Regions from separate parts of the Streptomyces sp. YPW6 genome, predicted to be linked through region 3. Evidence: riboswitches for the same ligand, from Rfam matches in the RefSeq annotation. Region 3 holds a riboswitch; each other region holds the start of a gene.

Region 1 (7,060 bases), 1.3 Mb from region 3:
GGCGAGGGACTTCTCGGTGGGTTCGAGGTCGAGGGTGAGGTGGACGGAGCCGTCCTCGAAGCTGCGCCGCTGGGTGTACCCGGCGTCCCGGAACACCTTGATCATCTTGTTGTTGGCGGGGAGCACCTCGGCGGCGAAGCGCCGGATGCCGCGCTCGCGGGCGACCGCGGCGATGTGTTCCAGCAGCGCCGAGGCGACCCCGCGGCCCTGGTGGGCGTCCTGCACGAGGAAGGCGACCTCGGCCTCGTCGGCGGGGGCGGAGGCGGGGCGGCCCCGGTCGTCGATGCGGTCGTAGCGGACGGTCCCGATGAACTCGCCGCCGGTCGTGACGGCCAGTCCCACCCGGTCGACGTAGTCGTGATGGGTGAAGCGGTGCACGTCCCGGTCCGATAGGCGGGGATACGGGGCGAAGAAGCGGTAGTACTTCGACTCGTCGGACACCTGCTCGTAGAAGCTGACCAGTCGCTCGGCGTCGTCCGTGGTGATCGGCCTGATGCGTGCGGTGCCCCCGTCACGGAGCACCACGTCCGCTTCCCAGTGGTCGGGGTACGCGAGATGCGGACGCTGTTCCGGCGTGGGCTCCATGGCCAAAGCCTACGGCCGGACCGGAGGCCGGGCACAGCACCACGCACCGCATGAGAGACTGGTCTAGACAACCGTTGATATGTGAAGGGCAGAACCATGGCTGAGCGCCGCGTAAACGTCGGTTGGGCCGAGGGCCTGCACGCCCGCCCCGCTTCCATCTTCGTCCGTGCCGCCACGGCCTCCGGCGTCCCCGTGACGATCGCCAAGGCCGACGGCAACCCGGTGAACGCCGCCTCCATGCTGGCCGTGCTCGGCCTGGGCGCGCAGGGTGGCGAGGAGATCGTGCTCGCGTCCGACGCGGACGACGCCGAGGCCGCCCTGGACCGGCTGGCGAAGCTGGTCGCCGAGGGCCTGGAAGAGCTCCCGGAGACCGTCTGACCCCTCCGCCTCCGGTCCGTCCGGATGCGACCCGCGCGAGAGCCGTGACCTCGTGAAGGGGTCACGGCTCTTTCGCTTTCGGGAAAGAGCCGTTTCTCGAAAATGCGGGCAGCACGAAAGCGCACTTCGGAATTACTCTTCTTTGTATACGGCGCTTCTGTTAATGCCGGACACCCGCCGTGTTTACGCCGTGTTGCGAACTCCTCACCGGAGGAACGGGAGCGGTGCGGCGCGCCGCGAGATCCGGGCGGCGGAGCCGGTGCTCGGCGGTGGAGCGTTCCGCGTGCTGGGCGGTGAGCGCCCTCGCGCGTTCGGCGTCGCCGCGCGCCACGGCGTCCACGATCGCACCGCGCTCGGCCCAGGACTCGACCGGCCTGACCGGCTGCTCGACCAGGTACATCCAGGCGATCTTGTGCCGGAGCTGGGTGAGCAGCGCGATGAGCCCGGGACTGCCTGAGGCCTGGGCGAGGGTCTCGTGGAACCAGCCGCCCAGCGAGCGCAGATCCTCCCCCTCACCCCGGCGGGCCCGCTCCTGGCCCAGCCTGACCAGACCGCGGAGCACCTTGAGGTGGGCCTCGGTGCGGCGGTGGGCGGCGCGGGCCGCCCCCAGCGGCTCCAGGAGCATCCGCACCTCCAGGAGGTCGGCGGCCTCCTGCGCGGTGGGCTCGGCGACACAGGCGCCGGCATGTCTGCGGGTGACCACGAAACCCTCGGACTCCAGTGTGCGCAGCGCCTCGCGGACCGGGACCCGGGAGACCCCGTAGCGGCGGGCCAGCAGCTCCTCGGTGAGGCGGCTGCCGCGCTCGTAGACACCGGAGACGATGTCGTCACGGATTGCCGTGCATACCGAATGCGCGGGAATGCGCATATCCGAACCTCCGCCTTGATCCCCGCGAAACGCGGCCGCCCGACGTCTGTTCCGTGACTCTATGACAATCCGCTGGAATTTCCGATGGCAGGCCGGAATCGAGGGATATCTTCACGCGGGAATGCCCGAAGGCCCCGGGCGGGTGCCGGGGCCTTCGGACGGTGGGTGGCGCGGGGTGGGTCAGACGTTCAGACCGTGGGAGCGCAGGTAGGCGACGGGGTCCATGTCGGAGCCGTAGTCGGGGGTGGTGCGGGCCTCGAAGTGCAGGTGCGGGCCGGTGGAGTTGCCCGTGGAGCCGGAGAGGCCGATCTGCTGGCCGGAGGAGACGCTCTGGCCGACGGAGACGCCGATGGAGGAGAGGTGGCCGTACTGGGTGTAGGTGCCGTCCGCCATCCGGAGCACGATGTTGTTGCCGTACGCACCGCCCCAGCCGGCCTCGACGACGGTACCGGCGCCGACGGCGACGACGGAACTGCCGGACGCGGCCTGGAAGTCCACGCCGGAGTGGCTGCCGGAGGACCAGAGGGAGCCGCCCGCGTTGTAGCCGGTGGTGACGTGGGAGCCGGCGACCGGGAGGTGGAAGGCGTTCAGCCGGGCGCGCTCGGCGGCGCGGGCGGCACGGGCCTTCTCCTCGCGGATCTCCTTGGCGCGGGCTTCGGCCTTGCGCTCGGCCTCGGCCTTCGCCTTGGCCTTGGCGGCCTTCTCGCGGGCCTCGGCGGCGGCCTTGGCCTTGGCCTTGGCGGCCGCGTCGGCCTGCCGCTGCTGGGCGTCGGCCTGTGCGTCGATCTGCTCGGCGAGGGCGGCGTCGAGGGACAGAGCCTGGGTGAGGCCGGTGTCGGCGACCTTGGTGGCCTCGGTGTCCGCGGCGAGGGCCGGGGAGGACAGCGAGCCGAGGACTCCGGTGGTGGCCAGGGCCGCGATGCCTGCGGCCCGGACGCTCCGGCGCGTGAGGCGGCTCGGGGCACGGTGCTTCCCGGTGGCACGGGTGAACGCCATGGAGGGGCTGGTTCCTTTCCTTCCTTCTCGCCTACCGGGTTAGCTGACGGGTTCGGAGCAGGAAGGTCTCCTACGGATGCCCGCGCCGGTTGCGCGGTACGGGCCCCCGATTCACCCCAGGGACTGCGTGGGTCCCCGGCTCCCCAGGCTCGCGCCTGACGGGGACTCGGCGATGACTGCCCGGCGCCGCGGCTGCGGCATACGGGTGACGGACAGCCGGGCCGACGCTAGGCGGGGCGACTTCCCATCACCAAACGGACAAGGGGATTTGTCGCACATCCCACAGGGCAGACAGGCAACCAAGCCAACAAAGAGGACCAAAAGGGACCAAGCGCACCAAAGCTCAGGACCCCGACGAAAACTCTTTCGTCGGGGTCCTGTTCACGGCAGGGGTCGCACAGGTTCACGGCAGGCTTCGCGCGGGTTCACCACCGGGGCCGGGCGGGCTCATCGCCGGGCTCGTCCGGGTCGCCCCCGGACGGCCGTGCGGGGCGGGGAGTCAGCCGGTGACGACGGTCACCTCTCCGATCCCGAGGGCCTTCACCGGCTCGGCGATCTGCGCGGCGTCCCCCACGAGGACCGTGACCAGGCGGTCCACCGGGAAGGCGTTGACCACGGCGGCGGTCGCCTCCACGGTGCCCGTCTCGGCGAGCCGGGCGTAGAGGTGGGCCTGGTAGTCGTCGGGGAGGTGCTGCTCGACCTGATCGGCCAGGGTGCTCGCGACGGAGGCGGCGGTCTCGAACTTCAGCGGGGCGACACCCACCAGGTTCTGCACGGCCGTCTCCCGCTCGGCGTCGGTCAGCCCCTCGGCGGCCAGCGTCCGCAGGACCTTCCAGAGGTCCTCCAGGGCCGGTCCGGTGGACTCCGTGTCCACCGAGCCGCTGATCGCGAGCATCGCCGCGCCGCCCGAGTCCGGGCCGGAGGAGCGCAGCACCTGGCTGAAGGCGCGCACACCGTAGGTGTAGCCCTTCTCCTCGCGCAGCACCCGGTCCAGCCGGGAGGTGAGGGTGCCGCCCAGGCAGTACGTGCCGAGCACCTGAGCGGGCCACACGCGCTCGTGCCGGTCGGCGCCGATGCGACCGATCAGCAGCTGTGTCTGGACCGCGCCGGGGCGGTCCACGACGACGACGCGGCCGGTGTCGTCCGCGGTGATCGGCGGCACCGGCCGGGCCTGGGCGGTGTTGCCGGACCAGTCGCCGAGGGTCTCCGCCAGCAGGGCGTCGAGGTCGATGCCGGTCAGGTCGCCGACGATCACGGCGGTGGCGGTGGACGGGCGGATGTGGGCCTCGAAGAAGGCGCGCACGGCGGCCGCGTCGATCCGCCGGACCGTCTCCTCGGTGCCCAGGCGCGGGCGGGACATCCGGGCGGTGGCCGGGAACAGCTCCTTGGAGAGCTGCTTGGCGGCGCGCCGGGAAGGGTTGGCGTGCTCGTGCGGGATCTCGTCGAGGCGGTTGCCCACCAGGCGCTCGATCTCGCTCTCCGCGAAGGCGGGAGCCCGCAGCGCCTCGGCGACCAGGCCGAGCGCCTTGGCCAGCCGGGAGGCCGGGACCTCCAGGGAGACCCGGAGGCCGGGGTGGTCGGCGTGCGCGTCGAGCGTGGCTCCGCAGCGCTCCAGCTCGGCGGCGAACTCCTCGGCGCTGTGCTTGTCGGTGCCCTCGGAGAGTGCCCGCGACATGATCGTGGCCACGCCGTCCAGGCCCTCGGGCTCGGCCTCCAGCGGCGCGTCGAGGAAGATCTCCACGGCGACGACCTGCTGGCCGGGGCGGTGGCAGCGCAGCACGGTCAGCCCGTTGGGCAGAGTGCCCCGCTCGGGCGCCGGGAAGGCCCAGGGGCGGGCCGTGCCGGGGGTGGGCTGCGGGTGGAACTCCATGGCTACTCCAGTCACGGCGGCGTCGCTCACTTGGCCGCCCCCTCGTGCGCGTCGGTGCCTTCTTCGCCCTCGGCGGCCTCGTCGGCCGGCTCGATGGGCTCGTAGACCAGCACGGCCCGGTTGTCGGGACGCAGGGCCGCGGCGGCCGCCGCGCGCACCTCCTCCGCGGTGACGTCCAGGACGCGGCCCACGGCGGTCAGGGCCAGCTGCGGGTCGCCGAACAGGACGGCGTAGCGGCACAGTTCGTCGGCGCGCCCGGCGACGGTGCCGAGCCGGTCGAGCCATTCGCGCTCCAACTGCGCCTGGGCCCGCTCCATTTCCCCGGGCGTGGGACCTTCGGCGGCGAACCGGGCCAGCTCCTCGTCGACGGCGGCCTCGATCGTCTCCACCTCGACGCCGCCGGAGGTCTTGACGTCCAGCCAGCCCAGCGAGGGAGCCCCGGCGAGCCGCAGCAGGCCGAAGCCCGCCGCCACGGCCGTACGGTCGCGCCGGACCAGGCGGTTGTGCAGCCGGGAGGACTCGCCGCCGCCCAGCACGGTCAGCGCCAGGTCCGCGGCGTCGCAGGCGCGGGTGCCGTCGTGCGGGAGCCGGTAGGCGGCCATCAGGGCGCGCGCCGGAACCTCCTCGTGGACCACTTCGCGCAGCTGCTCACCGATGATCTCGGGCAGTGTCCCGTCGCGCGGCGGCTGCTTGCCGTCGTGGGAGGGGATCGAACCGAAGTACCTCTCGATCCAGGCGAGGGTCTGCTCGGGATCGATGTCGCCGACCACGGAGAGCACCGCGTTGTTGGGCGCGTAGTACGTACGGAAGAACGCGCGGGCGTCCTCCAGCGTGGCCGCGTCCAGGTCGGCCATGGAGCCGATCGGGGTGTGGTGGTAGGGGTGGCCCTCGGGGTAGGAGAGGGCGGTCAGCTTCTCGAACGCGGTGCCGTAGGGCACGTTGTCGTAACGCTGGCGGCGCTCGTTCTTGACGACGTCGCGCTGGTTCTCCATGGATTCCTCGTCGAGCGCGGCGAGGAGGGAGCCCATCCGGTCGGCTTCGAGCCACAGGGCGAGCTCCACCTGGTGGGTGGGCATGGTCTCGAAGTAGTTGGTCCGCTCGAAGCTGGTCGTGCCGTTGAGCGAGCCGCCGGCCCCCTGGACGAGCTCGAAGTGGCCGTTCCCCTGGACCTGGCCCGAGCCCTGGAACATCAGGTGCTCGAAGAGGTGAGCCAGGCCGGTGCGTCCCTTGACCTCGTGGCGCGAGCCGACGTCGTACCAGAGGCAGACCGCGGCGACCGGGGTCAGATGGTCCTCGGAGAGCACCACACGCAGGCCGTTGGCCAGGCGGTGCTCGGTCGCTGTCAAGCCGCCGGAACCGGCCTGTGCGGTGGCCGTGTGACCCATGGGCATGTACGTCCCTTCGATCGCGATACTGGACTTCCTGCCAGACCTGCCACTCTAAGCAAGCGCACCGGCACCTGGCGAAGTTCCCGTTCGGTGGAAGTTTCCGTCGATGGTGTCGCACGTGCCGGCGCGGGCGCGCCGACCGCGCGGCTTCGGACGGGGCCTCGGACCGGCTTCGGACCGGGCTTCGGACGGGTCGAGGTCGGCGTTGTCAGTGGGGCGGTCCACAATGGACCGCGTCAGCAGCTCGTGTTGTCCCGAACAAGCTCAGGTCGCCCGAACAGAATCCGTGAAGGAGTCGCAGCCGCGATGGCCCGCCGTAGCACGAAGACCCCGCCGCCGGACGACTTCGAGGAGAAGATCCTCGACATCGACGTCGTCGACGAAATGCAGGGCTCCTTCCTCGAGTACGCGTACTCGGTGATCTACTCCAGGGCCCTGCCCGACGCCCGCGACGGCATGAAGCCGGTGCACCGCCGGATCGTGTCCCAGATGAACGAGATGGGACTGCGCCCGGACCGCGGCTACGTGAAGTGCGCCCGCGTCGTCGGCGAGGTCATGGGCAAGCTGCACCCGCACGGTGACGCCTCGATCTACGACGCCCTGGTCCGTATGGCGCAGCCGTTCTCGATGCGTCTTCCCCTGGTCGACGGCCACGGCAACTTCGGCTCCCTCGGCAATGACGACCCGCCGGCCGCCATGCGGTACACCGAGTGCCGGATGGCCGACGCCACGTCGTTGATGACCGAGGCGATCGACGAGGACACCGTCGACTTCCAGTCGAACTACGACGGCCAGGAGCGCGAGCCGGTCGTCCTGCCGGCCGCCTACCCCAATCTGCTGGTCAACGGGGTCTCCGGGATCGCCGTGGGCATGGCCACCAACATGCCCCCGCACAACCTGGGCGAGGTCATCGCCGCCGCCCGGCATCTGATCAAGCACCCGGGCGCGGACGTCGAGACGCTGATGCGCTTCGTC
Region 2 (7,060 bases), 2.1 Mb from region 3:
ACCGGTGACGGACGGCGGGCCGGGCGGCTTCGACCTCGGACGGCTCCTCGCCGAGCGCGGCGCCGAGCGGTACGAGCTCCATGCGCGCCACCTGAACCACCAGCTGCCGCGCATGCTGCACACCATCGGCTTCGACAAGGTCTACGAGCGGGCCGAGGGCGCGTACTTCTGGGACTCGGACGGCAACGACTACCTCGACATGCTGGCCGGGTTCGGCGTCATGGGGCTCGGCCGGCACCATCCGGTCGTCGCCAAGGCCCTGCACGACGTGCTCGACGCCCAGCTCGCCGACCTCACCCGCTTCGACTGCCAGCCGCTGCCCGGACTGCTCGCCGAGAAGCTGCTGACCCACAGCCCTCACCTGGACCGCGTCTTCTTCGGGAACAGCGGCACGGAGGCGGTCGAGACGGCGCTCAAGTTCGCCCGGTACGCCACCGGGAAGCCCCGGGTCCTCTACTGCGACCACGCCTTCCACGGGCTCACCACGGGATCCCTCTCGGTCAACGGGGAGAGCGGCTTCCGCGACGGCTTCGCCCCGCTGCTCCCCGACACGGCCGTCCCGCTCGGCGACCTCGACGCGCTCCGCCGTGAGCTGGAGCGGGGCGACGTCGCGGCCCTGGTCGTCGAGCCGATCCAGGGCAAGGGCGTGCACGCCGCGCCGCCCGGCTATCTGCGCGAGGCCCAGGAGCTGCTGCACCGGCACCGGGCGCTCCTGATCGCCGACGAGGTCCAGACGGGCCTCGGCCGTACCGGCGACTTCTACGCCTACCAGCACGAGGAGGGGGTGGAGCCCGACCTCGTGTGCGTGGCCAAGGCCCTCTCCGGCGGCTATGTGCCCGTCGGCGCGACCCTCGGCAAGGACTGGATCTTCCGCAAGGTCTACTCCTCCATGGACCGGGTCCTCGTCCACTCCGCGAGCTTCGGCTCCAACGCGCAGGCGATGGCGGCCGGGCTCGCCGTCCTGGCGGTGATGGAGGACGAGGAGACCGTGGCCAACGCCCGGCGCACCGGGGACCTGCTGCGCGCGCGGCTGGCCGCCCTGGTGGACCGCTACGAGCTGCTGCACGAGGTGCGCGGCCGGGGGCTGATGATCGGCATCGAGTTCGGCCGGCCGTCCTCGTGGAAGCTCCGGAGCCGCTGGACCATGCTCCAGGCGGCCCGGAAGGGCCTCTTCGCGCAGATGGTCGTGGTCCCGCTGCTCCAGAAGCACCGGATCCTCACCCAGGTCTCCGGCGACCACCTGGAAGTGATCAAACTGATCCCGCCACTGGTCATCGGGGACGCGGAGGTGGACCGCTTCGTGGCGGCGTTCACCGCCGTCATGGACGAGGCGCACAGCGGCGGCGGCCTGATGTGGGACTTCGGCCGGACACTGGTGAAGCAGGCCGTGGCCAACCGCTGAGCTGTTTGCCTCTCAGGCAAGAAAATTGCCCCAGAGGAAAGATCCTGGCCCAATAGAGGCATGAAACCTCCGGACGAAGGGGCGCCGGACGAGCTCCCCGGCGTCGCCCCCCGCCTGCGCGACCTGCGCCGTGCCCGTGGTCTCACCCTGGAGACCGCGGCCCGGCGGGCCGGGCTCTCGCCGGCCCATCTCTCCCGGCTGGAGACCGGCCGCAGACAGCCCTCGCTGCCCATGCTGCTCGGGCTCGCCCGCATCTACGGTACGACGGTCTCCGAGCTCCTCGGTGAGCAGCCGCCCGAACGGGACGCGGTCATCCGCGGCGGCGGCTTCGAGGGGGCGGAGGCCGACGGCTGGATGTACCGGCAGGCGGGCGGCTCCGGCCGTGCGATGCAGGCGCTGCGGGTGCGCGTCCCGTACGGGGCCCAGGGCGACCTGGTCCGGGTGCACCCCGGCGAGGAGTGGCTGTACGTCCTGGAGGGCCGGCTGCGGGTCGGGCTCGGCGACACGGTCCACGACCTCGAACCCGGCGACAGCGCCCACTTCGACTCGCTCACCCCGCACCGGATCGCCGCCGTCGACCGCTCCGGCGCGGAGCTGCTCTTCGTCCATTCCCTCCTGCAGAGCCCGGCCGCCGAGATCTGCCTCGGCAGTGGGCCGCACCCGCGCTGACCGGCCGTCCCCGCCGGCCCCACCCCTTCACTCCACCGGCCACCAGGCCGACCGAGAGGACCGTCATGTCCGATTCCGAACACTACGACCCGCTGGGCCCCGGCCGCCGCGCGGACGAGGACCCGCAGGAGAAGCGGATGCCGCGCGGAGTCATCATCCGGCTCTTCGCCTATCTGGTGGCGGGCCACATCATCGCGGCCTTCCTCTACCTGCTCTTCGCGGTGGCCGGGAGCAAGTGACCGGCCGCCCCGGGGCGAGCGGCCGCCCCAGGGGTCAGCCCTCGTCGAGCAGCCGCTCGCGCAGCCGCTCCCGGGTCTCCGGGGAGATCCCCAGCCCCTCGGCCAGATAGCGGTCCGTCGATCCCCAGTTCTCCTCGATGGCGGCGAAGGCCGCTGCGAGATAGGCGGGCCGCGCCCCGAACAGCGGGTCCAGCAGCTCCGCCACCTCGGGCGACATACCGGTCCCGGACGGGTCCGAGCGCTTCACCTTGTACCGGCGGTGGGGGTCGTTGGACTTGAGGTAGTCCTCCTCGATCGCCTCCGGAACGACCCCGACGGCGAGCAGGGCGACCGCGATCGAGAGGCCGGCCCGGTCCTTGCCCGCCGCGCAGTGCATCAGTGCCGGGACGCTGTCCTCGGCCAGGGCGTGCAGGACCCGGCTGTGCTCGGCGGTGCGGTCCTCGATCGTCGCGCGGTACATCCGGACCATGCGGTCGACCCCCTTGCCTCCCGCCAGGACCGAACGCAGCTGCTCGATGTTCCCGCTGCCCACCAGGCGCCAGAACTCCGCGCCGTCCGCCGGGTCGGAGAGCGGAATGCTGACATTGCGGACACCGGCCAGCTCGATGTCGTAGCCGTCGAGCTGATGGTCGGCGGAGTGGCGGAAGTCGAAGACGGTGTGGAGCCCCAGCCCGCCGAGGAAGGCCGCGTCCTCGGCGGTGGCGTGCGCCAGATGGCCACTGCGGTAGAGCCGGCCGAAGGCGGTCCGCCGCCCGTCCGCGGTGGGGAGTCCGCCCACGTCGCGGAAGTTGCGGACTCCGGTCAGCACGATCTCGTTCGGCGGGACCTGCGGCACCTGCTGCGTCACGGGGGCTCCTGGGATCTCGGGCGTCGGCGCGGCTCTCCGGCGAGGGCGCTCCCGTGACGATACGACATCGATTCGACAGAAAATCATCACGGCTGCCTCCTGGTGCCGGGCGCCGGGCGGGCCGGGGTGACCCGGCGTCAGGAGACCCGCGAGCGACATGTCCGTATTGGAGCATTTCGCATAACGTGCCCCGTTAGTGGGGGAGATGGGATTCCAGGGGTGAGCGGGATCATATCCGTGACGGTCCGTGGTGAGAGGGCGAGGGGGTATTCCCGTTACTCGCACGGAAAGGCAAGATCCGTAATCCACGGAGTGTGACCGGAAATCCGGGGCGTCATCGAATCGATGATTCCACCGGGCAACCGATGGCTTGTTCCGCCCGTCCTGACCGGTTTACGGTCACCGTCAATCCGGACGGACCGCCTAATCCTGCCGCCGCCCGGAATTCGCACCCACCCACTCACGTGTGGCAGGAGCGGGGGAACCAGGTAAGCCGCCGGTCCGGAGAGATCCGGGCCGGCTCGGGGTGAAGTCGCGGCAACGCGACCGGGCATCTCCAGCCCGAACCCGACAGCTCACCTCGCAGGCGCCGGAGAGGAACTTCCCCATGCCCGCACAGGGTAAGCACCGCCGTCCGAAGTCCGGCCCGATCTCCCGCGGCGTCCTCGCCGCAGGGACCGGCGGCGCCGCACTCGCCCTCCCGCTCATCGGCGCCACCGTGGCGAACGCCGCGGACCAGGCCGTGCCGGCCGCCAAGCCGGCCGCCGCCTCGGTCGCCGCCGCGCACACCGCTCCCGCCGCCGCTCCTGTCACGTCGAAGGCCCCGAAGACGTACACCGTGGTCACCGGCGACTACCTGTCGAAGATCGCCGCCGAGCACCAGCTCAAGGGCGGCTGGGAGAAGCTCTACCAGGACAACCGCTCCGCGGTCGGCGACAACCCCAGCCTGATCCACCCGGGCCTGAAGCTGACCCTCGGCGCCAAGGGCTCCGCCCCGGCCGAGAAGTCCGCGGCCCCCGAGGCCGCCCCGAAGAAGGCCGCCCCGAAGAAGGCCGCGCCGAAGAAGGCGGCACCGGCCCCGAAGGCCGCGCCGGAGGAGGCCCCGAAGGGCGACACCATCTCCGCCGACGACTCCGAGGGCTCCGGCGCCTCCGCGCAGAGCGGCTCCTCCGAGGCCACCGGTTCCGGCTGGTCCGCCCCGCTGGCCAGTGCCAACGTCACCACCCCGTACCGCGCTTCCGGCTCCAGCTGGTCCAGCGGCTACCACACCGGCGCGGACTTCCGGGCCGCCTCCGGCACCCCCGTCCTCGCCATCGGCTCGGGCACCGTCGTCTCGGCCGGCTGGAGCGGCTCGTACGGCAACGAGGTCGTCATCAAGCACGAGGACGGCATGTACTCCCAGTACGCCCACCAGACCTCGCTGAACGTCTCGGTCGGCCAGACCGTCACCGGCGGCCAGCAGATCGGCCTCTCCGGCTCCACCGGCAACTCGACCGGCCCGCACCTGCACTTCGAGGTCCGCACGGGCCCGAGCTACGGTTCGGACGTCGACCCGATCGCCTACCTGCGTCAGCACGGCGTCTCGGTCTGACCGAGCGGCGGGAGAAAAGTCCGAGGGGTGGTGCGCGGCGGCGCACCGCCCCTCGCTTTATTCCGGGTTTACCGAAAACTGACCGGGTGGTCTATCTCACCCTCCGTCAACCCCGTATTACGGTCGCGTAGGTCACATCGGGCAATGCAGGATACGTCCTTGTGGCAGACGATTCGAGAAACAACCAGCAGCACACCATCGGGTCGTACGCGGCGATCGGCGACAGTTTCACCGAGGGCGTCGGAGACCCCGGTCCCGACGGGACCTTCGTCGGATGGGCGGACCGCTTCGCGGTGCTCCTCGCCGACCGGCTCCCGGCCCCCGACCCGGCCGGCCCCGCGGGCGCTCCGTACGAAGACTCCCCGCACGGGGACTTCCGCTACGCCAATCTCGCCGTACGAGGACGTCTCCTCGACCAGATCGTCGAGGAGCAGGTCCCGCGCGCCAAGGAGCTGGCCCCCGATCTGGTCAGCTTCTGCGCCGGCGGCAACGACATCATCCGGCCGGGCACCGACCCCGATGATCTCGCCGAGCGCTTCGAGCGCGCCGTCGCCGATCTGAGCAACGCCGTCGGCACGGTCATGGTCACCACCGGCTTCGACACCCGGGGTGTCCCGGTGCTGCGCCACATGCGCGGCAAGATCGCCACGTACAACGTCCATCTGCGGGCCATCGCCGACCGCTACCGGTGTCCGGTGCTGGACCTGTGGTCCCTGCGCTCGGTCCAGGACCGCCGCGCGTGGGACGCCGACCGGCTGCACCTGTCGCCCGAGGGCCACACCCGTGTCGCGCTCCGCGCCGCCCAGGTCCTCGGCCACGAGGTGCCCGCCGACCCCGACCAGCCCTGGCCGCCGCAGGCCCAGCGCAGCCCCTTCGACGAGCGGCGCGACAACCTCCAGTGGGCCCGCGAGTACCTGGTGCCCTGGATCGGCCGACGGCTGCGCGGCGAGTCCTCCGGCGACCACGTCGAGGCCAAACGCCCCGACCTGCTGCCGCTGTAGCGGGCCCCTCAGGGCTCCAGCAAGGGGAGCGCACGCCGGGACGGGTTCGGCACGACGAGCCTGTCCGGCGGCGTCCCCGTGCCGTATCCGGCCGGTATCCGCTCCAGGACACCGCCGGCGAACACGTCGTACAGCGGCAGCGACTCCAGATGCACATAGCCGATGTGGCAGTCGCACACGGCGAGCGGACACGCCCGTGGGCCGAGGGCCCGGCGGTAACTGCCGTCGTAGAGGTTGCCCAGCTCCGCCTCGACGAAGTGGCAGCGCCGGACCGTGCCGTCCCCGTCCACCGAGATGACCGACTCGCCCGTGCGGCAGGGCAGACCCGCCGAGCGGTGCGGATCGCGGCTGTAGGGGAAGAGCGGATCCAGCTCCGTCCAGCGCGCCGCCTCCGCGTCGGTGTACGTGTGGCCCTCGGCCGCGTTCACCCAGAGATAGACCGTGTCCGGCAGCTCCGCCCGCAGTCGCCGCGCTTCGCCGAGGTGCTCGTCGAGCCCCACCACCCCCACGCTGTAGCGGATACCCTGCGCCGACAGATCCCGGCATTTCCCCAGAAACCGGTCGTACGGGGTCTGCCCCGGGTGGTACGTGCACCAGAGCGCGATCCGCTCCGCGTCGGCGTCCGCCGCCCAGTCCGTGCGGCCGCTCAGGTTCGTCTGGATCGCGACCCGGGCGATGTGCGGCAGCCGCGACAGCTCGGTCAGCGCCCGCCGGTACCACGAGCGCACCAGCCCCTCGCCCCACGGCGTGAACAGCACCGACAGCCGGTCGCCCGTCTGCTCTGCCGCCCAGCCGGTGAACCGCTCCAGCGCCTCCCGGTCCGCCGTGAGCTGCGCACGGCTGTCCCGCCGCTTGGCGAACGGACAGTAGGGACAGTCGTAGTCGCAGGAGGCGAGCGGCCCCCGGTAGAGAATCGTCAGGTCCACGGCCCGGTCACTTCCGCTCGTACGCGGCCATCGCCGCCCGCACCCCGGGGGAGAACAGCGCGGGACCCAGCGCGTCGGAGTGGGCGAGGCCCGACGGCGACAGCCTGAGCAGACCGTCCGGCGCCGACGTGTCGAGCCAGCCCCGGGCCGCGAACCCCGCCAGCTCGGCCGGGAAGTCCGCGCCCGGATCCGTGCCGAACCGGGCCCGGTACTCCGCCACCGGCAGCCCCGCCGCCTGGAGCAGCGACTGCAGCAGGTGCCGCCGACGCGCCTCGTCCGCGTCGACGTACCGGCCGACCTCGGCCCGGGAGAAGTCCTCGGTGGCGGTGAAGTCGTCGATGATCGACCGGATCTCCCGCATCTCCACCGCGTAGTCGAAGGAGTA
Region 3 (7,060 bases):
TCGACCCGCTGGTGTGGCTGCGCAGCAAGGGCCTCAACCCGGCCTGACGGCACGCACGGGAGCGGGGGAGGGCTTCGACGGCCCTCCCCCGCTCCCGTGCCTTCCGGCCTACAGCTTCTCGACCGGCGCGTACCGCAGGAGCAGCTTCTTCGGGCGGTCGTCGCCGAAGTCGACCGTCGCCTTGGCCTGGTCGCCGTGGCCCTCGACGGCCGTCACCGTGCCCAGGCCGAACTGGTCGTGCGTCACCCGGTCCCCGACGGCCAGGGCGACCGTCGGCTTGTCCGAGGAGCGCCGGGTCGCGAAGCCCGAGGGGCCGGAGCGGGAGCGGGAGGAGGACAGCGAGGACGTGATGCCGGAGGTGGGACCGGCGGGGGCGGCCATCGGGCCCTTGCGCTTCCACTCCAGGTGCGCCTCCGGGATCTCCTCCAGGAACCGCGACGGCGGGTTGTACGAGGGCTGGCCCCAGGCGCTGCGCATCGCGGCCCGGGTCAGATAGAGCCGCTCGCGGGCGCGGGTGATGCCGACGTAGGCGAGGCGGCGCTCCTCCTCCAGCTCCTTGGTCTGGCCGAGGGCCCGCATGTGCGGGAAGACGCCGTCCTCCAGGCCGGTGAGGAAGACGACGGGGAACTCCAGGCCCTTCGCGGTGTGCAGGGTCATCAGCGTGATGACGCCGGAGCCGTCCTCGTCCTCGTCGGGGATCTGGTCGGAGTCCGCGACGAGCGCGACCTTCTCCAGGAACTCCGCGAGCGTGCCCGCGCCCTCCTCCTCGCCGCGCTCCTGCTCGAATTCGAGAGCGACGGCGGCGAGTTCCTGGAGGTTCTCGATGCGGGTCTCGTCCTGCGGGTCGGTGGAGGCCTGGAGCTCGGCGAGATAGCCCGTGCGCTCCAGGACGGCTTCCAGCACGACGGCCGGTCCGGCGCCGGACTCGACGATCGTGCGCAGCTCCTCCATCAGCGTGTTGAACCGCTTGACGGCGTTGGAGGAACGGGCCGCCATGCCGTACGCCTCGTCGACGCGGCGCAGCGCCTGCGGGAAGGAGATCTTCTCGCGCAGCGACAGGGCGTCGATCATGGCTTCGGCGCGGTCCCCGATGCCGCGCTTGGGGACGTTGAGGATGCGGCGGAGCGGGACGCTGTCCTCGGGGTTGGCGAGGACCCTCAGATAGGCCAGGACGTCCCGGACCTCCTTGCGCTCGTAGAAGCGCACGCCGCCGACGACCTTGTAGGGCAGGCCGACGCGGATGAAGACCTCTTCGAAGACACGGGACTGGGCGTTGGTCCGGTAGAAGACGGCGACGTCGCCCGCCTTGGCGTCGCCCGCGTCGGTGAGCCGGTCGATCTCGTCGGCGACGAACTGCGCCTCGTCGTGCTCGGTGTCGGCGACATAGCCGGTGATGCGGGCGCCGGTGCCGGCGTTGGTCCACAGGTTCTTCGGGCGGCGGCTCTCGTTGCGCTCGATGACGGCGTTGGCGGCGGAGAGGATCGTCTGCGTGGAGCGGTAGTTCTGCTCCAGCAGGATCGTGGTCGCGCTCGGGTAGTCCTCCTCGAACTGGAGGATGTTGCGGATGGTCGCGCCCCGGAAGGCGTAGATCGACTGGTCCGCGTCACCGACCACGCACAGCTCGGCGGGGGCGTCGTCCTCGCCGGCCGGGCCGACCAGCTCACGGACCAGCGTGTACTGGGCGTGGTTGGTGTCCTGGTACTCGTCGACGAGGACGTGGCGGAAGCGGCGGCGGTAGTGCTCGGCGACGTCCGGGAAGGCCTGGAGGAGGTGGACCGTCGTCATGATGATGTCGTCGAAGTCCAGGGCGTTGGCCTCGCGGAGGCGGGCCTGGTAGAGCGCGTACGCCTGGGCGAGGGTCTTCTCGAAACCATCCGCGGCCTGCCCGGCGAAGGTCTCCTCGTCGATGAGCTCGTTCTTGAGGTTGGAGACCTTGGCGGTGAAGGACTTGGGCGGATAGCGCTTGGGGTCCAGGTCCAGATCGCGGCAGACCAGGGCCATCAGGCGCTTGGAGTCGGCGGCGTCGTAGATCGAGAAGGACGAGGTGAAGCCGAGCTTCTTCGACTCGCGGCGCAGGATGCGGACGCACGCGCTGTGGAAGGTCATGACCCACATGGCGCCCGCGCGCGGACCCACGAGCTGCTCGACGCGCTCCTTCATCTCGCCCGCGGCCTTGTTGGTGAAGGTGATCGCGAGGATCTGCCCGGGGTGCGTGCCGCGCTCGGCCAGCAGGTGGGCGATGCGGTGGGTGAGCACCCGGGTCTTGCCGGAACCGGCCCCGGCGACGATGAGCAGCGGGGATCCGGCGTGCACGACGGCGGCGCGCTGCTCGGTGTTCAGTCCTTCGAGCAGCCCGGCGGAATCGATTGCCGGGCGCGGGTGGCCGTCCCGGTAGTACCCGTCGCGGGGCGGCGGGGGCGCGTCGTAGACACCCTCGAAGAGTCCCTCCGGCACCGCTTCGGGCGCGTGGTCCTCGGGGGGCGGCGGGGGGCCGTCCTCCGCGGGCTGGAGGCCGGTCAGGAAACTGTCGTCAAAGAGGCTGCTCATCGCCTCCCGAGTCTAGGCGGCCGGACCGACAACCTTCCGCCGAAGCCGGGAAGCGGTCGGCAGCGGCCGCCGGGACCCGGGGAACCGCCCGCCCGTCACCCGTACGCACGGAGAGCGGACGTCCACGGTCCGTGAAGGACGGCCCGGTCGGAGGGGGTGCCGGACCTCCGATCCGGACAGGTCACGAAAATGTATCGGGCATATCGCTCATCGTCCTTCCCAGCGGTGGGGCGCTTTGGCTAGCGTGCTCGGTCAGGTGATCCGTACCTCCCTGAGGCGAACCGCGCCTGACGGACACCTCTGCCGAATCCGCGCCGCCTCCCCGGCGGTCCGGAACCGGGGACCCACACGCAGCACCGGGGTGAATCGGCCCGCACTCCCGTATGCGGACCGTAGGACAGCCTTCCGTTCCGTCCGAACCCGACAGCTAACCCGGTAGGCGGTCCACGGAAGGAGATGCCGGTCTTGGCATCGCATCGCAAGCCGCGCACGAAGGTGCGCACCACCACCCCCGCCGTCGGACTGACGACGGCCGCGCTGGCCTCGGTGACGCTGCTCTCCACGCAGAGCGCCACGGCGGCGCCCGCGGAGCCGAAGCCCGCCATCGAGGACGTGCAGAAGAAGGTCGACGCCCTGTACCGGCAGGCGGGCACGGCCACCCAGGAGTACAACCGGGCCAAGGCCGCCTCCTCGTCGCAGCAGAAGAAGGTCGACGGGCTGCTCGCGGACGTGGCGAAGCGGACCGAGAAGATCAACGAGGCGCGCCGGGCGCTGGGCTCCTACGCGGCGGCCCAGTACCGCAGCGGCGGCATCGCTCCCACGGCGACGTTCTTCCTCGCGGACGACCCGCAGGGGTACTTCGACCAGAGCCGGCTGATGGACCGGGCGACGCAGCGGCAGCAGATGGCCCTGAGTGACTTCCGTACGCAGCAGGCCTCGGCGGCGAAGAAGCGCGCGGAGGCCGTGAAGAGTCTGGAGACCCTCACCGAGACGCAGGCCACGCTCGCCTCCAGCAAGAAGGACGTCCAGGCCAAGCTGACCGAGGCGCGCGAGCTGCTGTCCCGGCTGACCGCCGAGGAGAAGGCGCGGCTGGCGGAGCTGGAGCGGCGGAAGGAGGCCGAGGCGAAGGAGAAGGCGGCGAAGCTGGCCGCCCGCCAGGCCGCCGAGGCGAAGCAGAAGGCCGAGGCCGAGGAGCAGGCCCGCGAGGAGGCGGCGCGGGATTCCGGCGGCGGTCCGGGATCCGGATCGGGCACCGGTACGGGCACGGACACGGGGTCCGGGTCCGGTACGGACAGCGGTTACGCCGCCAAGGCGGAGAAGGTGCTGGCCTTCGCCCGCGCCCAGATCGGCAAGCCGTACGTGTGGGGGGCCTCGGGTCCCGCCAGCTACGACTGCTCGGGGCTGACGCAGGCGGCCTGGCGGGAGGCGGGCGTGACCCTGCCCCGGACCACCTGGGACCAGGTCGAGGTCGGCACGCGGGTCGCCACGTCCGACCTCCGGCCCGGGGACCTGGTGTTCTTCTACGACGACATCAGCCACGTCGGCATCTACAAGGGCGACGGGATGATGATCCACGCCCCGAAGCCCGGTGCGAACGTGCGCGAGGAGTCGATCTACTACATGCCGATCTACGGGAGCGTCCGCCCGGCGTGACCCGGTGTCCGGACCTGAGGCCGCCCCCCGGACGACCGGGACCGGCCTCAGGTCCAGACCGTGGCGATGAAGATGTTGGCGGTCGTCAGGGCGCCGACCGCGATGAACGGGCCCTTGCCCGTCTTCTCCTCGTCGCGCTTGACGTAGACCAGGGCGAGGATCACGACCAGCAGCGCCAGCTTGATACCGACCTTGACGTTGTTCACGGTCTGGTCGTCGGCCTGGTTGAGGCCGACCAGGACCATGCCGGTGACCAGCATGGTCAGCGCGCCGTGCAGCATCGCGGGGGTGAAGCGCGCGGCCCCGGACCCCATGGCCTTCATCTGCGTCAGGAAGCCGCCCAGCAGGGAGGCGATGCCGATGATGTGCAGGGCGACGAAGACATTGATGAGTACGTCCATGGCTCGGCAGCCTAGCCATGGCCAAAGTTTTACCCTTCAGTGAGGTAAGCCTTCCTCGCCCGCCCCCGGCCTCTCTCCCCCCTGATGGCTCGGCCTCCTTGACGGCTTCGGCCTCTTTGCTGCATTCGGCTTCCTTGCCGCCTACGGCTTCCTTGCCGCCTTCGACTTCCTTGATCGATTCGATCATCCGTGACCGGCGAAACGTCACATCAGGGCAATACCTGTCATGGCGACTCTTTTCCCCTCGCCAGGATTAGCGTCCATCCCGGACCCGCCGCCGTTTCCCGGCGGACAGCCGAGAGGAAGGATGCCGCCCCCGTGGCAGCGCACCGCAGGTCAGCTCATCGAAAACCCAAGCAGCGCCCGCTCTTCGGCCCTGCTGCCCGCACCGCCGCCACCCTGGCGCTCGCCGGGGCCGCCACCGCCGGATCGGTCACCGGTGCGGGGGCGGCCCCCGCCGAACCGGCCCCCACCGCGGACCAGGTGAAGGCGAAGGTCGACCGGCTCTACCACGACGCCGAGGTCGCCACCGAGAAGTACAACGGAGCGAAGGAGAAGGCGGATGCCGCCACCCGCGCCGTCGACGCCCTGACCGACGAGGCCGCCCGCCGCACCGACCGCCTCAACACCGCCCGGCACGCGCTCGGTTCACTGGCCACCGCGCAGTACCGCTCCGGCACCCTGGATCCGGCCCTGCAACTGGCGCTCTCCTCCGACCCCGACGCCTATCTGCAACGCGCCTCCTACCTCGACCGGGCGGGCGACCGGCAGAGCGGGCTGCTGCGGAACATCAAGCGGCAGGTCTCCCGGATCTCCCAGGTCAAGGCCCGCGCCGACGAGGAGACCGAACGCCTCGCCGCCCGGCGCACCGAACTGCGCGAGCACCGCGCCGCGATCCGCACCAAGCTGGCCGACGCCCGGAAGCTGCTGGCCACCCTGACCGCCGACGAACGGGCCGACGTCGAACGCGCCGCCGACGCCCGGCACGGCGGCGGCCCGGTCCACGCCGACCGCTCCACCGCCCGCAGCGGCCCCGCACCGGCCACCGGCTCCCGCGCCGGGCAGGCCATCGCCTTCGCCCGCGGCGCGATCGGCAAGCCGTACGTCTGGGGCGCGACCGGACCGAACGCCTTCGACTGCTCCGGCCTCACCCAGGCGGCCTGGAAGGCCGCGGGGGTCAGCCTGCCGCGCACCACCTACACCCAGATCAACGCCGGACAGCGCATCCCGCGCTCCCAACTGGCCCCCGGCGATCTGGTGTTCTTCTACTCCGGGATCAGCCATGTCGGCCTCTACATCGGCGGCGGCGAGATGATCCACGCCCCGCGTCCGGGAGCACCGGTGCGCATCGCGCCGATCGACCAGATGCCGTTCGCGGGCGCGACCCGGGTGGCGTAGCCCCGGGCCGCGGCGCCAGGCGCCATGCGCCGGCACCGGGCTCCCGCACCGGACGCCGGCACGAGGCCCCGGTACCGGGCCGGCACGGGCCCCTGGCCCCCGTCCCCGTCCCCTGGCCCCCGGTCTCAGACCAGCCGTCGCGCCGTCGCCCAGCGGGTCAGTTCGTGCCGGTTGGAGAGCTGGAGCTTGCGCAGCACCGCCGAGACGTGCGACTCGACCGTCTTCACCGAGATGAACAGCTGCTTGGCGATCTCCTTGTAGGCGTAGCCGCGGGCGATCAGCCGCAGGACCTCGCGCTCGCGCTGGGTGAGGCGGTCCAGGTCCTCGTCGACCGGCGGGGCGTCCGTGGAGGCGAAGGCGTCCAGGACGAACCCGGCCAGTCGGGGCGAGAAGACCGCGTCGCCCTCCTGGACCCGGAAGACGGAGTCGACGAGGTCGGTGCCGGTGATCGTCTTGGTGACGTAGCCGCGGGCGCCGCCCCGGATCACGCCGATGACGTCCTCGGCCGCGTCCGACACGGAGAGCGCGAGGAAGCGGACCGGGTTCTCCACCGCGCCCATCAGCGGGGCGCAGCGGCGGAGCACCTCGACGCCGCCGCCGCCCGGGAGGTGGACGTCGAGGAGGACGACCTCGGGGCGGGTCGCGGTGATGACGGTGACCGCCTGGTCGACGTCGGCGGCCTCGCCGACCACCTCGACGCCGGTCTCCTCGGTGCGGCCGATCTCGGCCTGCACCCCGGTGCGGAACATCCGGTGGTCGTCGACGAGCACGACCCGTACCCGCCGCTCCGGGCCCCCGGTGGCCCCGGTGTTCTCGGTCATTCGCCCGCCCTCTCCATCTCCAGCTCGACCTCGGTGCCTCCGCCGGGCACCGAACGCAGCCGGGCGCTCCCGCCGTTGCGCTGCATCCGGCCGATGATTGATTCTCGTACGCCCATCCGGTCCGCGGGAACCTCGTCCAGGTCGAAGCCCGGACCCCGGTCCCGTACGGACACGAAGACCGTCCGGCCCTCGACCTCCGCGAAGACCTGGACGGCCCCGCCCTCGCCACCGTACTTGGCG
Region 4 (7,060 bases), 2.0 Mb from region 3:
CCCGACAGGGCCTGATTCCTTGTGAAGAAGTTCACGAACTTTCCCCCGTGCGACGCGCGCCGCACGGGGGCCCCGAGCCGCCCGCCGAGGCCGGTGGGCGGCTCAAAGGTGCAGGTGACCGAGCGCCTGAGCGCGGGACCCCGTCAGCCCGCCGCGCTCCAGGCGATCCCGTCGAGGATGTCGTGCTCGCTGACGACGACCTCGTGGGCCCCCGTCCGCTCCATCACCGCCAGCAGGACGAGCGCCCCGGCGCCGATCACGTCGACCCGGCCCGGGTGCATCACGGGGATCGCGGCGCGCTCCTCGTGCGTCGAGCGCAGCAGGTGCTCGGTGATCGCCCGGACCTGGCCGCGGGAGACGCGGGAGTGGTGGATGGCCGCGGAGTCGTACTCCGTCAGTTCCAGCGCGATCCCGGCGATCGTGGTGACGGTGCCCGCGAGGCCGACGAGCGTCCCCGCCCGGGTGAGCGGCACGGTCTCCTCGGCGACGTCGAGGGCGGCGTCGATGTCCGCCCGGATCGCGGCGGCCCGCTCGTGGCTCGGCGGGTCGACGACGGACCCGTCCACGACGAGGTGACGCTCCGTCATCCGTACGCAGCCGACGTCGACGGACCGGGCCGCCTCCACCTCGTCCGCGCCGAGGACGAACTCGGTGGAGCCGCCGCCGATGTCGACGACGAGGTAGGGCTTCGTCAGACGGTCGCTGCCGGCCAGTTCCCTGGTGGCCCCGTCGAAGGAGAGCTGGGCCTCCTGGTCGCCGGTGATCACCTCGGGCTCGACGCCCAGGATGTCCCGCACACCGGCCACGAAGTCCGCGCTGTTCTCGGCGTCGCGGGAGGCGGAGGTGGCGACGAAGCGGATCCGCCCCGCGCCCAGCTCCTCGATCACGGCCGCGTACTCCCGGCAGGCCGCGAAGGTCCGCTCCAGTGCCTCGGGGGCGAGCCGGCCGGTCCGGTCGACGCCCTGGCCGAGGCGGACGATCGTCATCCGCCGGTCCAACTCGGTGAAGGAGCCGGTGGCCGGGTCCACGTCGGCGACGAGCAGCCGGATGGAGTTGGTGCCGCAGTCGACGGCGGCGACCCGGGTCATGCGCCCTTCCCGTCGGCGGGGCCGTCGAGCGGGCGGAAGGCGAAGTGGCCCTCGTCGCCCTCGTCCACCGTCCAGCCGTCGTCCTCGCCCGTCGGCGCGCACGGCGTGACGCAGGGGCCCTTCTTCCACCACTCGGGCAGCATCGCGATGGCCTCGTCGCCCAGCGGGTTCACCCCGGGGCCCGCCGCCAGCGAGTGGCCGACCAGGACGTGCAGGCACTTCACCCGGTCCGGCATGCCGCCCGCGCTCGGGAAGCCCTCCAGGACCTCGATGGCGTCGCGACGGGCGAGGTAGTCCTCGTGCGCGGCCCGGTAGGCCTTCGCCAGCTCCGGGTCGGTCTCCAGACGGGCCGTCATCTCCTTCATGACCCCGTTGGCCTCCAGCGTGCCGATCGCCGAGGCCGCCCGGGGGCAGGTCAGGTAGTACGTCGTCGGGAACGGCGTGCCGTCCTCCAGACGGGGCTGGGTCTCCACCACGTCCGGGTTGCCGCACGGACAGCGGTGCGCGATGGCGCGCAGGCCGCGCGGCGGGCGGCCGAGCTGCTGCTGGAACGCGGCGATGTCCGCGTCGGTGGGCTGGGTGGACTCGGTCTGCGGAGGGGGCGTTTCCATGCCTGCCTTGGTTCTGCTCGAAGCTCGTGAAGGGGGGTCGCGGGTCGGTCAGTCGCGGTCGTCACGGTCGGCGCTGTCCACGCCGTCCCAGAGGTTGGAGTGCCAGGGACGGTCGCTCGCGCCGGGCTCCGACCGGCGGTCCTTCGCCGCGTCGGGGTCGGCCACGGTGTAGGCGGTCTCCCCGGGAAGGACGTAGTGGAGGTGCTGGCGGGCCAGGCGCATGATGTACGCGTCGTCCTGGAGCCGCGCCTTCTCGTCCCGCAGCTCCTCGGTGCGCCGCTGCGCCTCCTGCGAGAGCCGCTCCTGCTCGGCGATCTCGTCGCGCTGGGAGACGTACTGCCGCATCGGGTAGGCGAGCGCCACCACCAGGGAGCAGACGACCAGCGCCAGGAACGCGGCCCGGCCGGTGAGCCGGGAGCGGCGGGCCTGGCGGCGGTTCTGCGACCGGTACACGCGGGCCGCGGTCTGCTCGCCGAGCAGCCGCAGCCTGGTCGCGGTGGAGAACCGGTCGCGGTCCTTGCCGGCCATGTCTGCCCGCCTCCCCGTTACGCACGTCCGTCCCCGCACACGGTACGGGACCGGGTGCGGGGACGGGCGGAGGCCACCGGCCTGGCGCTGCGGGTCAGCCCTTGAAGCGCGGGAAGGCGGAGCGCCCGGCGTACACCGCGGCGTCGTCGAGGATCTCCTCGATGCGCAGCAGCTGGTTGTACTTGGCGACGCGGTCCGAGCGGGCCGGGGCGCCGGTCTTGATCTGGCCGCAGTTCACGGCGACGGCGAGGTCGGCGATGGTGACGTCCTCGGTCTCGCCGGAGCGGTGCGACATCATGCACTTGAAGCCGTTGCGCTGGGCCAGCTCGACGGCGTCCAGGGTCTCGGTCAGCGAACCGATCTGGTTGACCTTGACGAGCAGGGCGTTGGCGGAGCCCTCCTCGATGCCGCGGGCCAGGCGCTCGGGGTTGGTGACGAAGAGGTCGTCGCCGACGATCTGCACCTTGGAGCCGATGCGGTCGGTGATGACCTTCCAGCCGGCCCAGTCGTCCTCGTACAGCGGGTCCTCGATGGAGACCAGCGGGTACGCGGAGACGAGCTCCTCGTAGTACTCGGTCATCTCGGCGGCCGAGCGGGACTTGCCCTCGAACTCGTAGGCGCCGTCCTTGTAGAACTCGGACGCGGCGACGTCGAGCGCGAGCGCGATGTCGCGGCCCGGGACGTAGCCGGCCTCCTTGATGGCCTCGACGATGAGGTCCAGGGCGGCGCGGTTGGACTCCAGGTTCGGGGCGAAGCCGCCCTCGTCGCCGAGTCCGGTGGACAGGCCCTTGGTCTTGAGGACCTTCTTCAGCGTGTGGTAGATCTCCGCGCCCCAGCGCAGGGCCTCGGAGAAGGACTCCGCGCCGATCGGCGCGATCATGAACTCCTGGATGTCCACGTTGGAGTCGGCGTGCGAGCCGCCGTTGAGGATGTTCATCATCGGAACGGGCAGCAGGTGCGCGTTCGGGCCGCCGAGGTAGCGGAAGAGCGGCAGGTCGGACGCCTCGGAGGCGGCGTGCGCGACGGCCAGCGAGACACCGAGGATGGCGTTCGCGCCGAGCGAGGCCTTGTTCTCGGTGGCGTCCAGGTCGAACATCGCCTGGTCGATGAGGCGCTGCTCGGTGGCGTCGTACCCGACGAGCTCCGGGCCGATCTGCTCGATGACGGCGAGGACGGCCTTCTCGACGCCCTTGCCCTGGTAGCGGTTGGGGTCACCGTCGCGAAGCTCGATGGCCTCGAACGCACCGGTGGAGGCGCCGGACGGAACGGCAGCACGGCCCGTGCTGCCGTCGTCGAGGCCGACCTCGACCTCGACCGTGGGGTTGCCCCGGGAGTCGAGGATTTCCCTGGCTACGACGACGTCGATGGACGGCACGAGGCATCTCCTTCTGGGATCTGACACTGGTTGTGCAGGGTCACTGTGGCCTTGCGACACGAGCCTATCCGGCCCGGCCGCGTCCGTCGGCCGCCCGCCCGCCTCCTGGGACGAAAAAGGACCCAAGAGCCTGCATAACGGGGCAGAACTCTAGAAATCTACTGGGCGGTAACAACAAGAGGTGAACGCACGCGGCCCTCCGGACGCCCACCGCTCACGAAGAACCCGGCCCGGCGCGCTGGGGGGAAGAGCGCGCCGGGCCGGGAAGCCGTGCGAGGGAGGATGCCGCCGGACACCCTCCCTCCGAGGAGGAGAGACGGCGATTACTTCAGGTGGAGCTGCTGACCCGGGAAGATCAGGTCTGCGTCCTCGACGATGTCGTCGTTGAGCTGGAAGAGCTTGCTCCAGCCGCCCTTGACGCCTTCCTTCTGAGCGATCTTGCTCAGGGTGTCGCCGGACTTGACCTTGTACTCGCCGTCGCCCTTCTTGACCTTGTCGCCGGTCGGGGTGGTGACGGTCTTCTTGCTCTCGGCCTTGGGGGCCTCGCGCTGCTCGCTGCGCGTCGTGGGCTGCTCGGCCTGACGCTGCGGCTGCGCCTGCTCGGGCTTGCTGGCGGACTGGCCGGAGCCGCCGGGGTTCACGCCCGGGTCCACACCGTCGTTGGTGAGGCCGCCGGCGCCGGCGCAGGCCCAGGCGCCCGGACCCTGCATGTCGAGAAGCTTCTCGGCGGTGGCGATCTGCTGGTCCTTGGAGGCCAGGTCGGCGCGCGCGGCGTACTGCGTACCGCCGGCGGCGGCCCAGCTGGACTGCGAGAACTGCAGCCCGCCGTAGTAGCCGTTGCCCGTGTTGATGGACCAGTTGCCACCGGACTCGCACTGGGCGACGGCGTCCCAGGTCTCGACGGAGGCGGCGGAGGCGTTGGTCGCACCCATCAGCGGGACGGCGACGGCGGCACCGGCGACACCGGCGAGGGTCGCGAGACGGGTGGCCTTGGACGGGCGGCGGTGCTTGCCCTTGCTGTTCAGCAGCATGGAACGAATCTCCTCACCGACGCCTACGAGGTGAGCTGTCGGGTTCGGGCTGATGAGTTGCCCGGCCGTGCGTCCTTGCGCACGGCTCCACCCCAAGCCGGTCCCGTACGCCCCCCGGAAGGGGATCGTGCGGACCCGGCGGCCTACCTGGGTCCCCCGCTCCTGCCTACGGCGCTTACGCGTCTGTTCCCTCCGACCGACGGCAGGATTCGGCGTGACGGTCGACGGGGCCCGCGGTGCGAGCGGCTTAGACCGTAAACACAGGCAAGCCCGACATTCAAAGACGGACATAGGGGGCAATCGACTCGAACTCGCGGCAACCGATGGGGCGTTTCCGCAGGTCGGGGGCGATGTGCGCGAAGGGACCGGAAGGGGCGCGTGAGTTGAAGCAAAGAGACCCATGTCTCACTTACGCAAAGTGGACATAGGTCTCTTAACTGCCTCTGTTTTCGGGGTGTTTTCCCGAATTGACTCAGTTGGCGGCAGGCGCCTCGGCGGACGCGTCGGCATCCTGCGGCGCGGCCTGACCGGCCCCCTGCCCCTGCCCCTGCCCCTGCCCCTGGCTCCGCTCCAGCCCCAGATCCAGGTTCTGGCCGGGCAGGATCAGGTCCGGGTCGGAGCCCAGGAGGTCCTTGTTGGTCTCGTACAGACCGGTCCAGCCGCCGGGGACTTCCTGGGCGTCGGCGATCGCCCAGAGGTTGTCGCCGGGCTGCACTGTGTACGCACCGGCGACCGCCGCACCGCCGTCCCGGGCGTCACCGTCACCCCGCGAGGCGTGCCGGCCGGATCCGCGCGGCCCCTCCTCCTGCCCGGCACCGGCCTCCTCGGGCGCGGGGGCGCCGCGATGCTTGCCGCCCTTGCCCAGGGAGGCGTCGGGGGCGGCGGAGGGGTCGGCGGCGTCGGGGGCCTCGGAGGAGGGCGGGGCGGAGGGCGTCACCGCGGGGTCGGGGGCTTCGGCGCCCCGCTCCGCGCCGGCACTGTCCCCCTTGCCCGCCGGGCCGCCCTTCTCGGCCTTCCCGCTCCCGTCACCCTTGCCGCCCTTGCCGGACTCGCCGGCTTCACCGGACGTGCCGGATTCATCCGCTTCACCGGACGCGTCCGCGTCGTCGGTCGGGGTGGCCGTCGGGTCGGGGGCCGGCGCGGTGCCCGGGTCGACGCCCGGCAGGCTGCCGTCCACCGCGAGCCCCGAGATCACCGCACAGCTCGGCCATGCCTTGGGGCCCTGGTCCGCCAGGACCTTCTCGGCGACGGAGATCTGCTGCGACCGGCTGGCGAGGTCGGCGCGGGGTGCGAACTCCGTTCCGCCGTACGCCGACCAGGTCTCCTGCGAGAACTGGAGCCCGCCGTAGTAGCCGTTGCCGAGGTCGGCGCTCCACATGCCGCCGCTCTCGCACTCCGCGACCCGGTCCCAGGTGGTGGCCTCGGCGGCGGTGGCGCCGCTCGCCCCGAGCAGCGGGATGGCGATGGCCGATCCCGTCACGCCTGCGGCGACGACGATGGCGGGTGCCTGGCGAGGGCGGCGGTGTCTGCCGTTCGCGGAGCCCATGGGTATGCCTTCCGTGCGACTGACAAGCGAGTGACCTGAGCTCCGCGCAGCGGGATTACGTGCCTGCGTCGGTGCACCAGTGACGCGTGAGCACCATGCGGCCGACGCGTCGAACCGTGAACCTAGCGGGACTCGAACGTGTGTCACAAGTCGATGCAGCGCAGATCACGTAAAAGTCACAGAGTTGACAGCGTGTCACTTTCCTCGGAACGGTTTCCCGGCTCGAACGCGACCGGAAGCGTGCGCAGTCCGCGCATGATGAGCCCGCCGCGCCACCGCAAATCGGCAGGTTCTTCAGCAAGTCGCAGGTCAGGCAGGCGTCTCAGGAGCGTGGCCAGCGCGGTCCGCCCTTCGAGGCGGGCCAGCGGGGCCCCCAGGCAGTAGTGGATGCCGTGCCCGTAACCGAGGTGCTGATTGTCACTCCGTGCAAGGTCCAGTGTGTCCGGATCCGTGAAGCGCTCCGGGTCGCGGTCGGCCGCCGCGAGCACCACGAGTACGGGGTCCCCGGCGGCGATCTCCTGGCCGCCCAGGGTCAGCGGCTCGGTGGCGTACCGCCAGGTCGCCATCTCTACCGGCCCGTCGAACCGGAGCAGTTCCTCCAGCCCGGTCGCCAGCAGGTCGCTCTCCTCCAGGTCCGGGGACGCCGCGAGGGACGCCTCCAGCCGGGCCCGCTGCTCGGGGTGGCGCAGGAGCGCGTAGGTGCCGTTGCCGATCAGGTTGACGGTCGTCTCGAAGCCGGCGAAGAGGAGGATGAACGCCATCGCGGCCGCCTCGTTCTCCGTGAGGTGCTCGCCGTGGTCGCTGGCCCGGATCAGTCCGGAGATCAGGTCGTCGCCGGGGTTCTCCCTTTTGCGGTGGATGAGTTCGGCGAGATAGCCGCG

What was found. Region 3 has a riboswitch for cyclic di-AMP ahead of KME66_RS11930 (C40 family peptidase). Riboswitches for the same ligand answer to the same signal wherever they lie in the genome.
Region 1: linked by a shared signal. The riboswitch ahead of KME66_RS06410 (M23 family metallopeptidase) and the one ahead of KME66_RS11930 (C40 family peptidase) in region 3 are both predicted to bind cyclic di-AMP.
Region 2: linked by a shared signal. The riboswitch ahead of KME66_RS02950 (LysM peptidoglycan-binding domain-containing M23 family metallopeptidase) and the one ahead of KME66_RS11930 (C40 family peptidase) in region 3 are both predicted to bind cyclic di-AMP.
Region 4: linked by a shared signal. The riboswitch ahead of KME66_RS21190 (transglycosylase family protein) and the one ahead of KME66_RS11930 (C40 family peptidase) in region 3 are both predicted to bind cyclic di-AMP.

The regions. Positions count from the first base shown of each region.
Region 1 is NZ_CP076457.1:1,463,886-1,470,945, forward strand. It holds gene KME66_RS06395 (bifunctional GNAT family N-acetyltransferase/acetate--CoA ligase family protein) at 1-585, opposite strand, end outside; gene KME66_RS06400 (HPr family phosphocarrier protein) at 682-963, shown strand; gene KME66_RS06405 (GntR family transcriptional regulator) at 1,124-1,831, opposite strand; gene KME66_RS06410 (M23 family metallopeptidase) at 2,012-2,827, opposite strand; cyclic di-AMP (ydaO/yuaA leader) riboswitch at 2,842-3,009, opposite strand; gene KME66_RS06415 (pitrilysin family protein) at 3,327-4,697, opposite strand; gene KME66_RS06420 (pitrilysin family protein) at 4,724-6,088, opposite strand; gene KME66_RS06425 (DNA topoisomerase (ATP-hydrolyzing) subunit A) at 6,392-7,060, shown strand, end outside.
Region 2 is NZ_CP076457.1:653,682-660,741, reverse strand. It holds gene hpnH (adenosyl-hopene transferase HpnH) at 1-8, shown strand, start outside; gene KME66_RS02970 (aspartate aminotransferase family protein) at 5-1,402, shown strand; gene KME66_RS02965 (helix-turn-helix domain-containing protein) at 1,463-2,071, shown strand; gene KME66_RS02960 (DUF6126 family protein) at 2,137-2,310, shown strand; gene KME66_RS02955 (tyrosine-protein phosphatase) at 2,345-3,157, opposite strand; cyclic di-AMP (ydaO/yuaA leader) riboswitch at 3,601-3,761, shown strand; gene KME66_RS02950 (LysM peptidoglycan-binding domain-containing M23 family metallopeptidase) at 3,765-4,748, shown strand; gene KME66_RS02945 (SGNH/GDSL hydrolase family protein) at 4,910-5,749, shown strand; gene KME66_RS02940 (STM4011 family radical SAM protein) at 5,758-6,675, opposite strand; gene KME66_RS02935 (STM4012 family radical SAM protein) at 6,683-7,060, opposite strand, start outside.
Region 3 is NZ_CP076457.1:2,764,068-2,771,127, forward strand. It holds gene KME66_RS11920 (M23 family metallopeptidase) at 1-47, shown strand, start outside; gene pcrA (DNA helicase PcrA) at 109-2,547, opposite strand; cyclic di-AMP (ydaO/yuaA leader) riboswitch at 2,850-3,005, shown strand; gene KME66_RS11930 (C40 family peptidase) at 3,004-4,200, shown strand; gene KME66_RS11935 (hypothetical protein) at 4,248-4,601, opposite strand; gene KME66_RS11940 (C40 family peptidase) at 4,920-5,999, shown strand; gene KME66_RS11945 (response regulator transcription factor) at 6,125-6,820, opposite strand; gene KME66_RS11950 (ATP-binding protein) at 6,817-7,060, opposite strand, start outside.
Region 4 is NZ_CP076457.1:4,767,283-4,774,342, reverse strand. It holds gene KME66_RS21210 (Ppx/GppA phosphatase family protein) at 144-1,088, opposite strand; gene KME66_RS21205 (DUF501 domain-containing protein) at 1,085-1,699, opposite strand; gene KME66_RS21200 (septum formation initiator family protein) at 1,748-2,227, opposite strand; gene eno (phosphopyruvate hydratase) at 2,322-3,602, opposite strand; gene KME66_RS21190 (transglycosylase family protein) at 3,926-4,633, opposite strand; cyclic di-AMP (ydaO/yuaA leader) riboswitch at 4,639-4,817, opposite strand; gene KME66_RS21185 (transglycosylase family protein) at 5,106-6,179, opposite strand; gene KME66_RS21180 (cytochrome P450) at 6,356-7,060, opposite strand, start outside.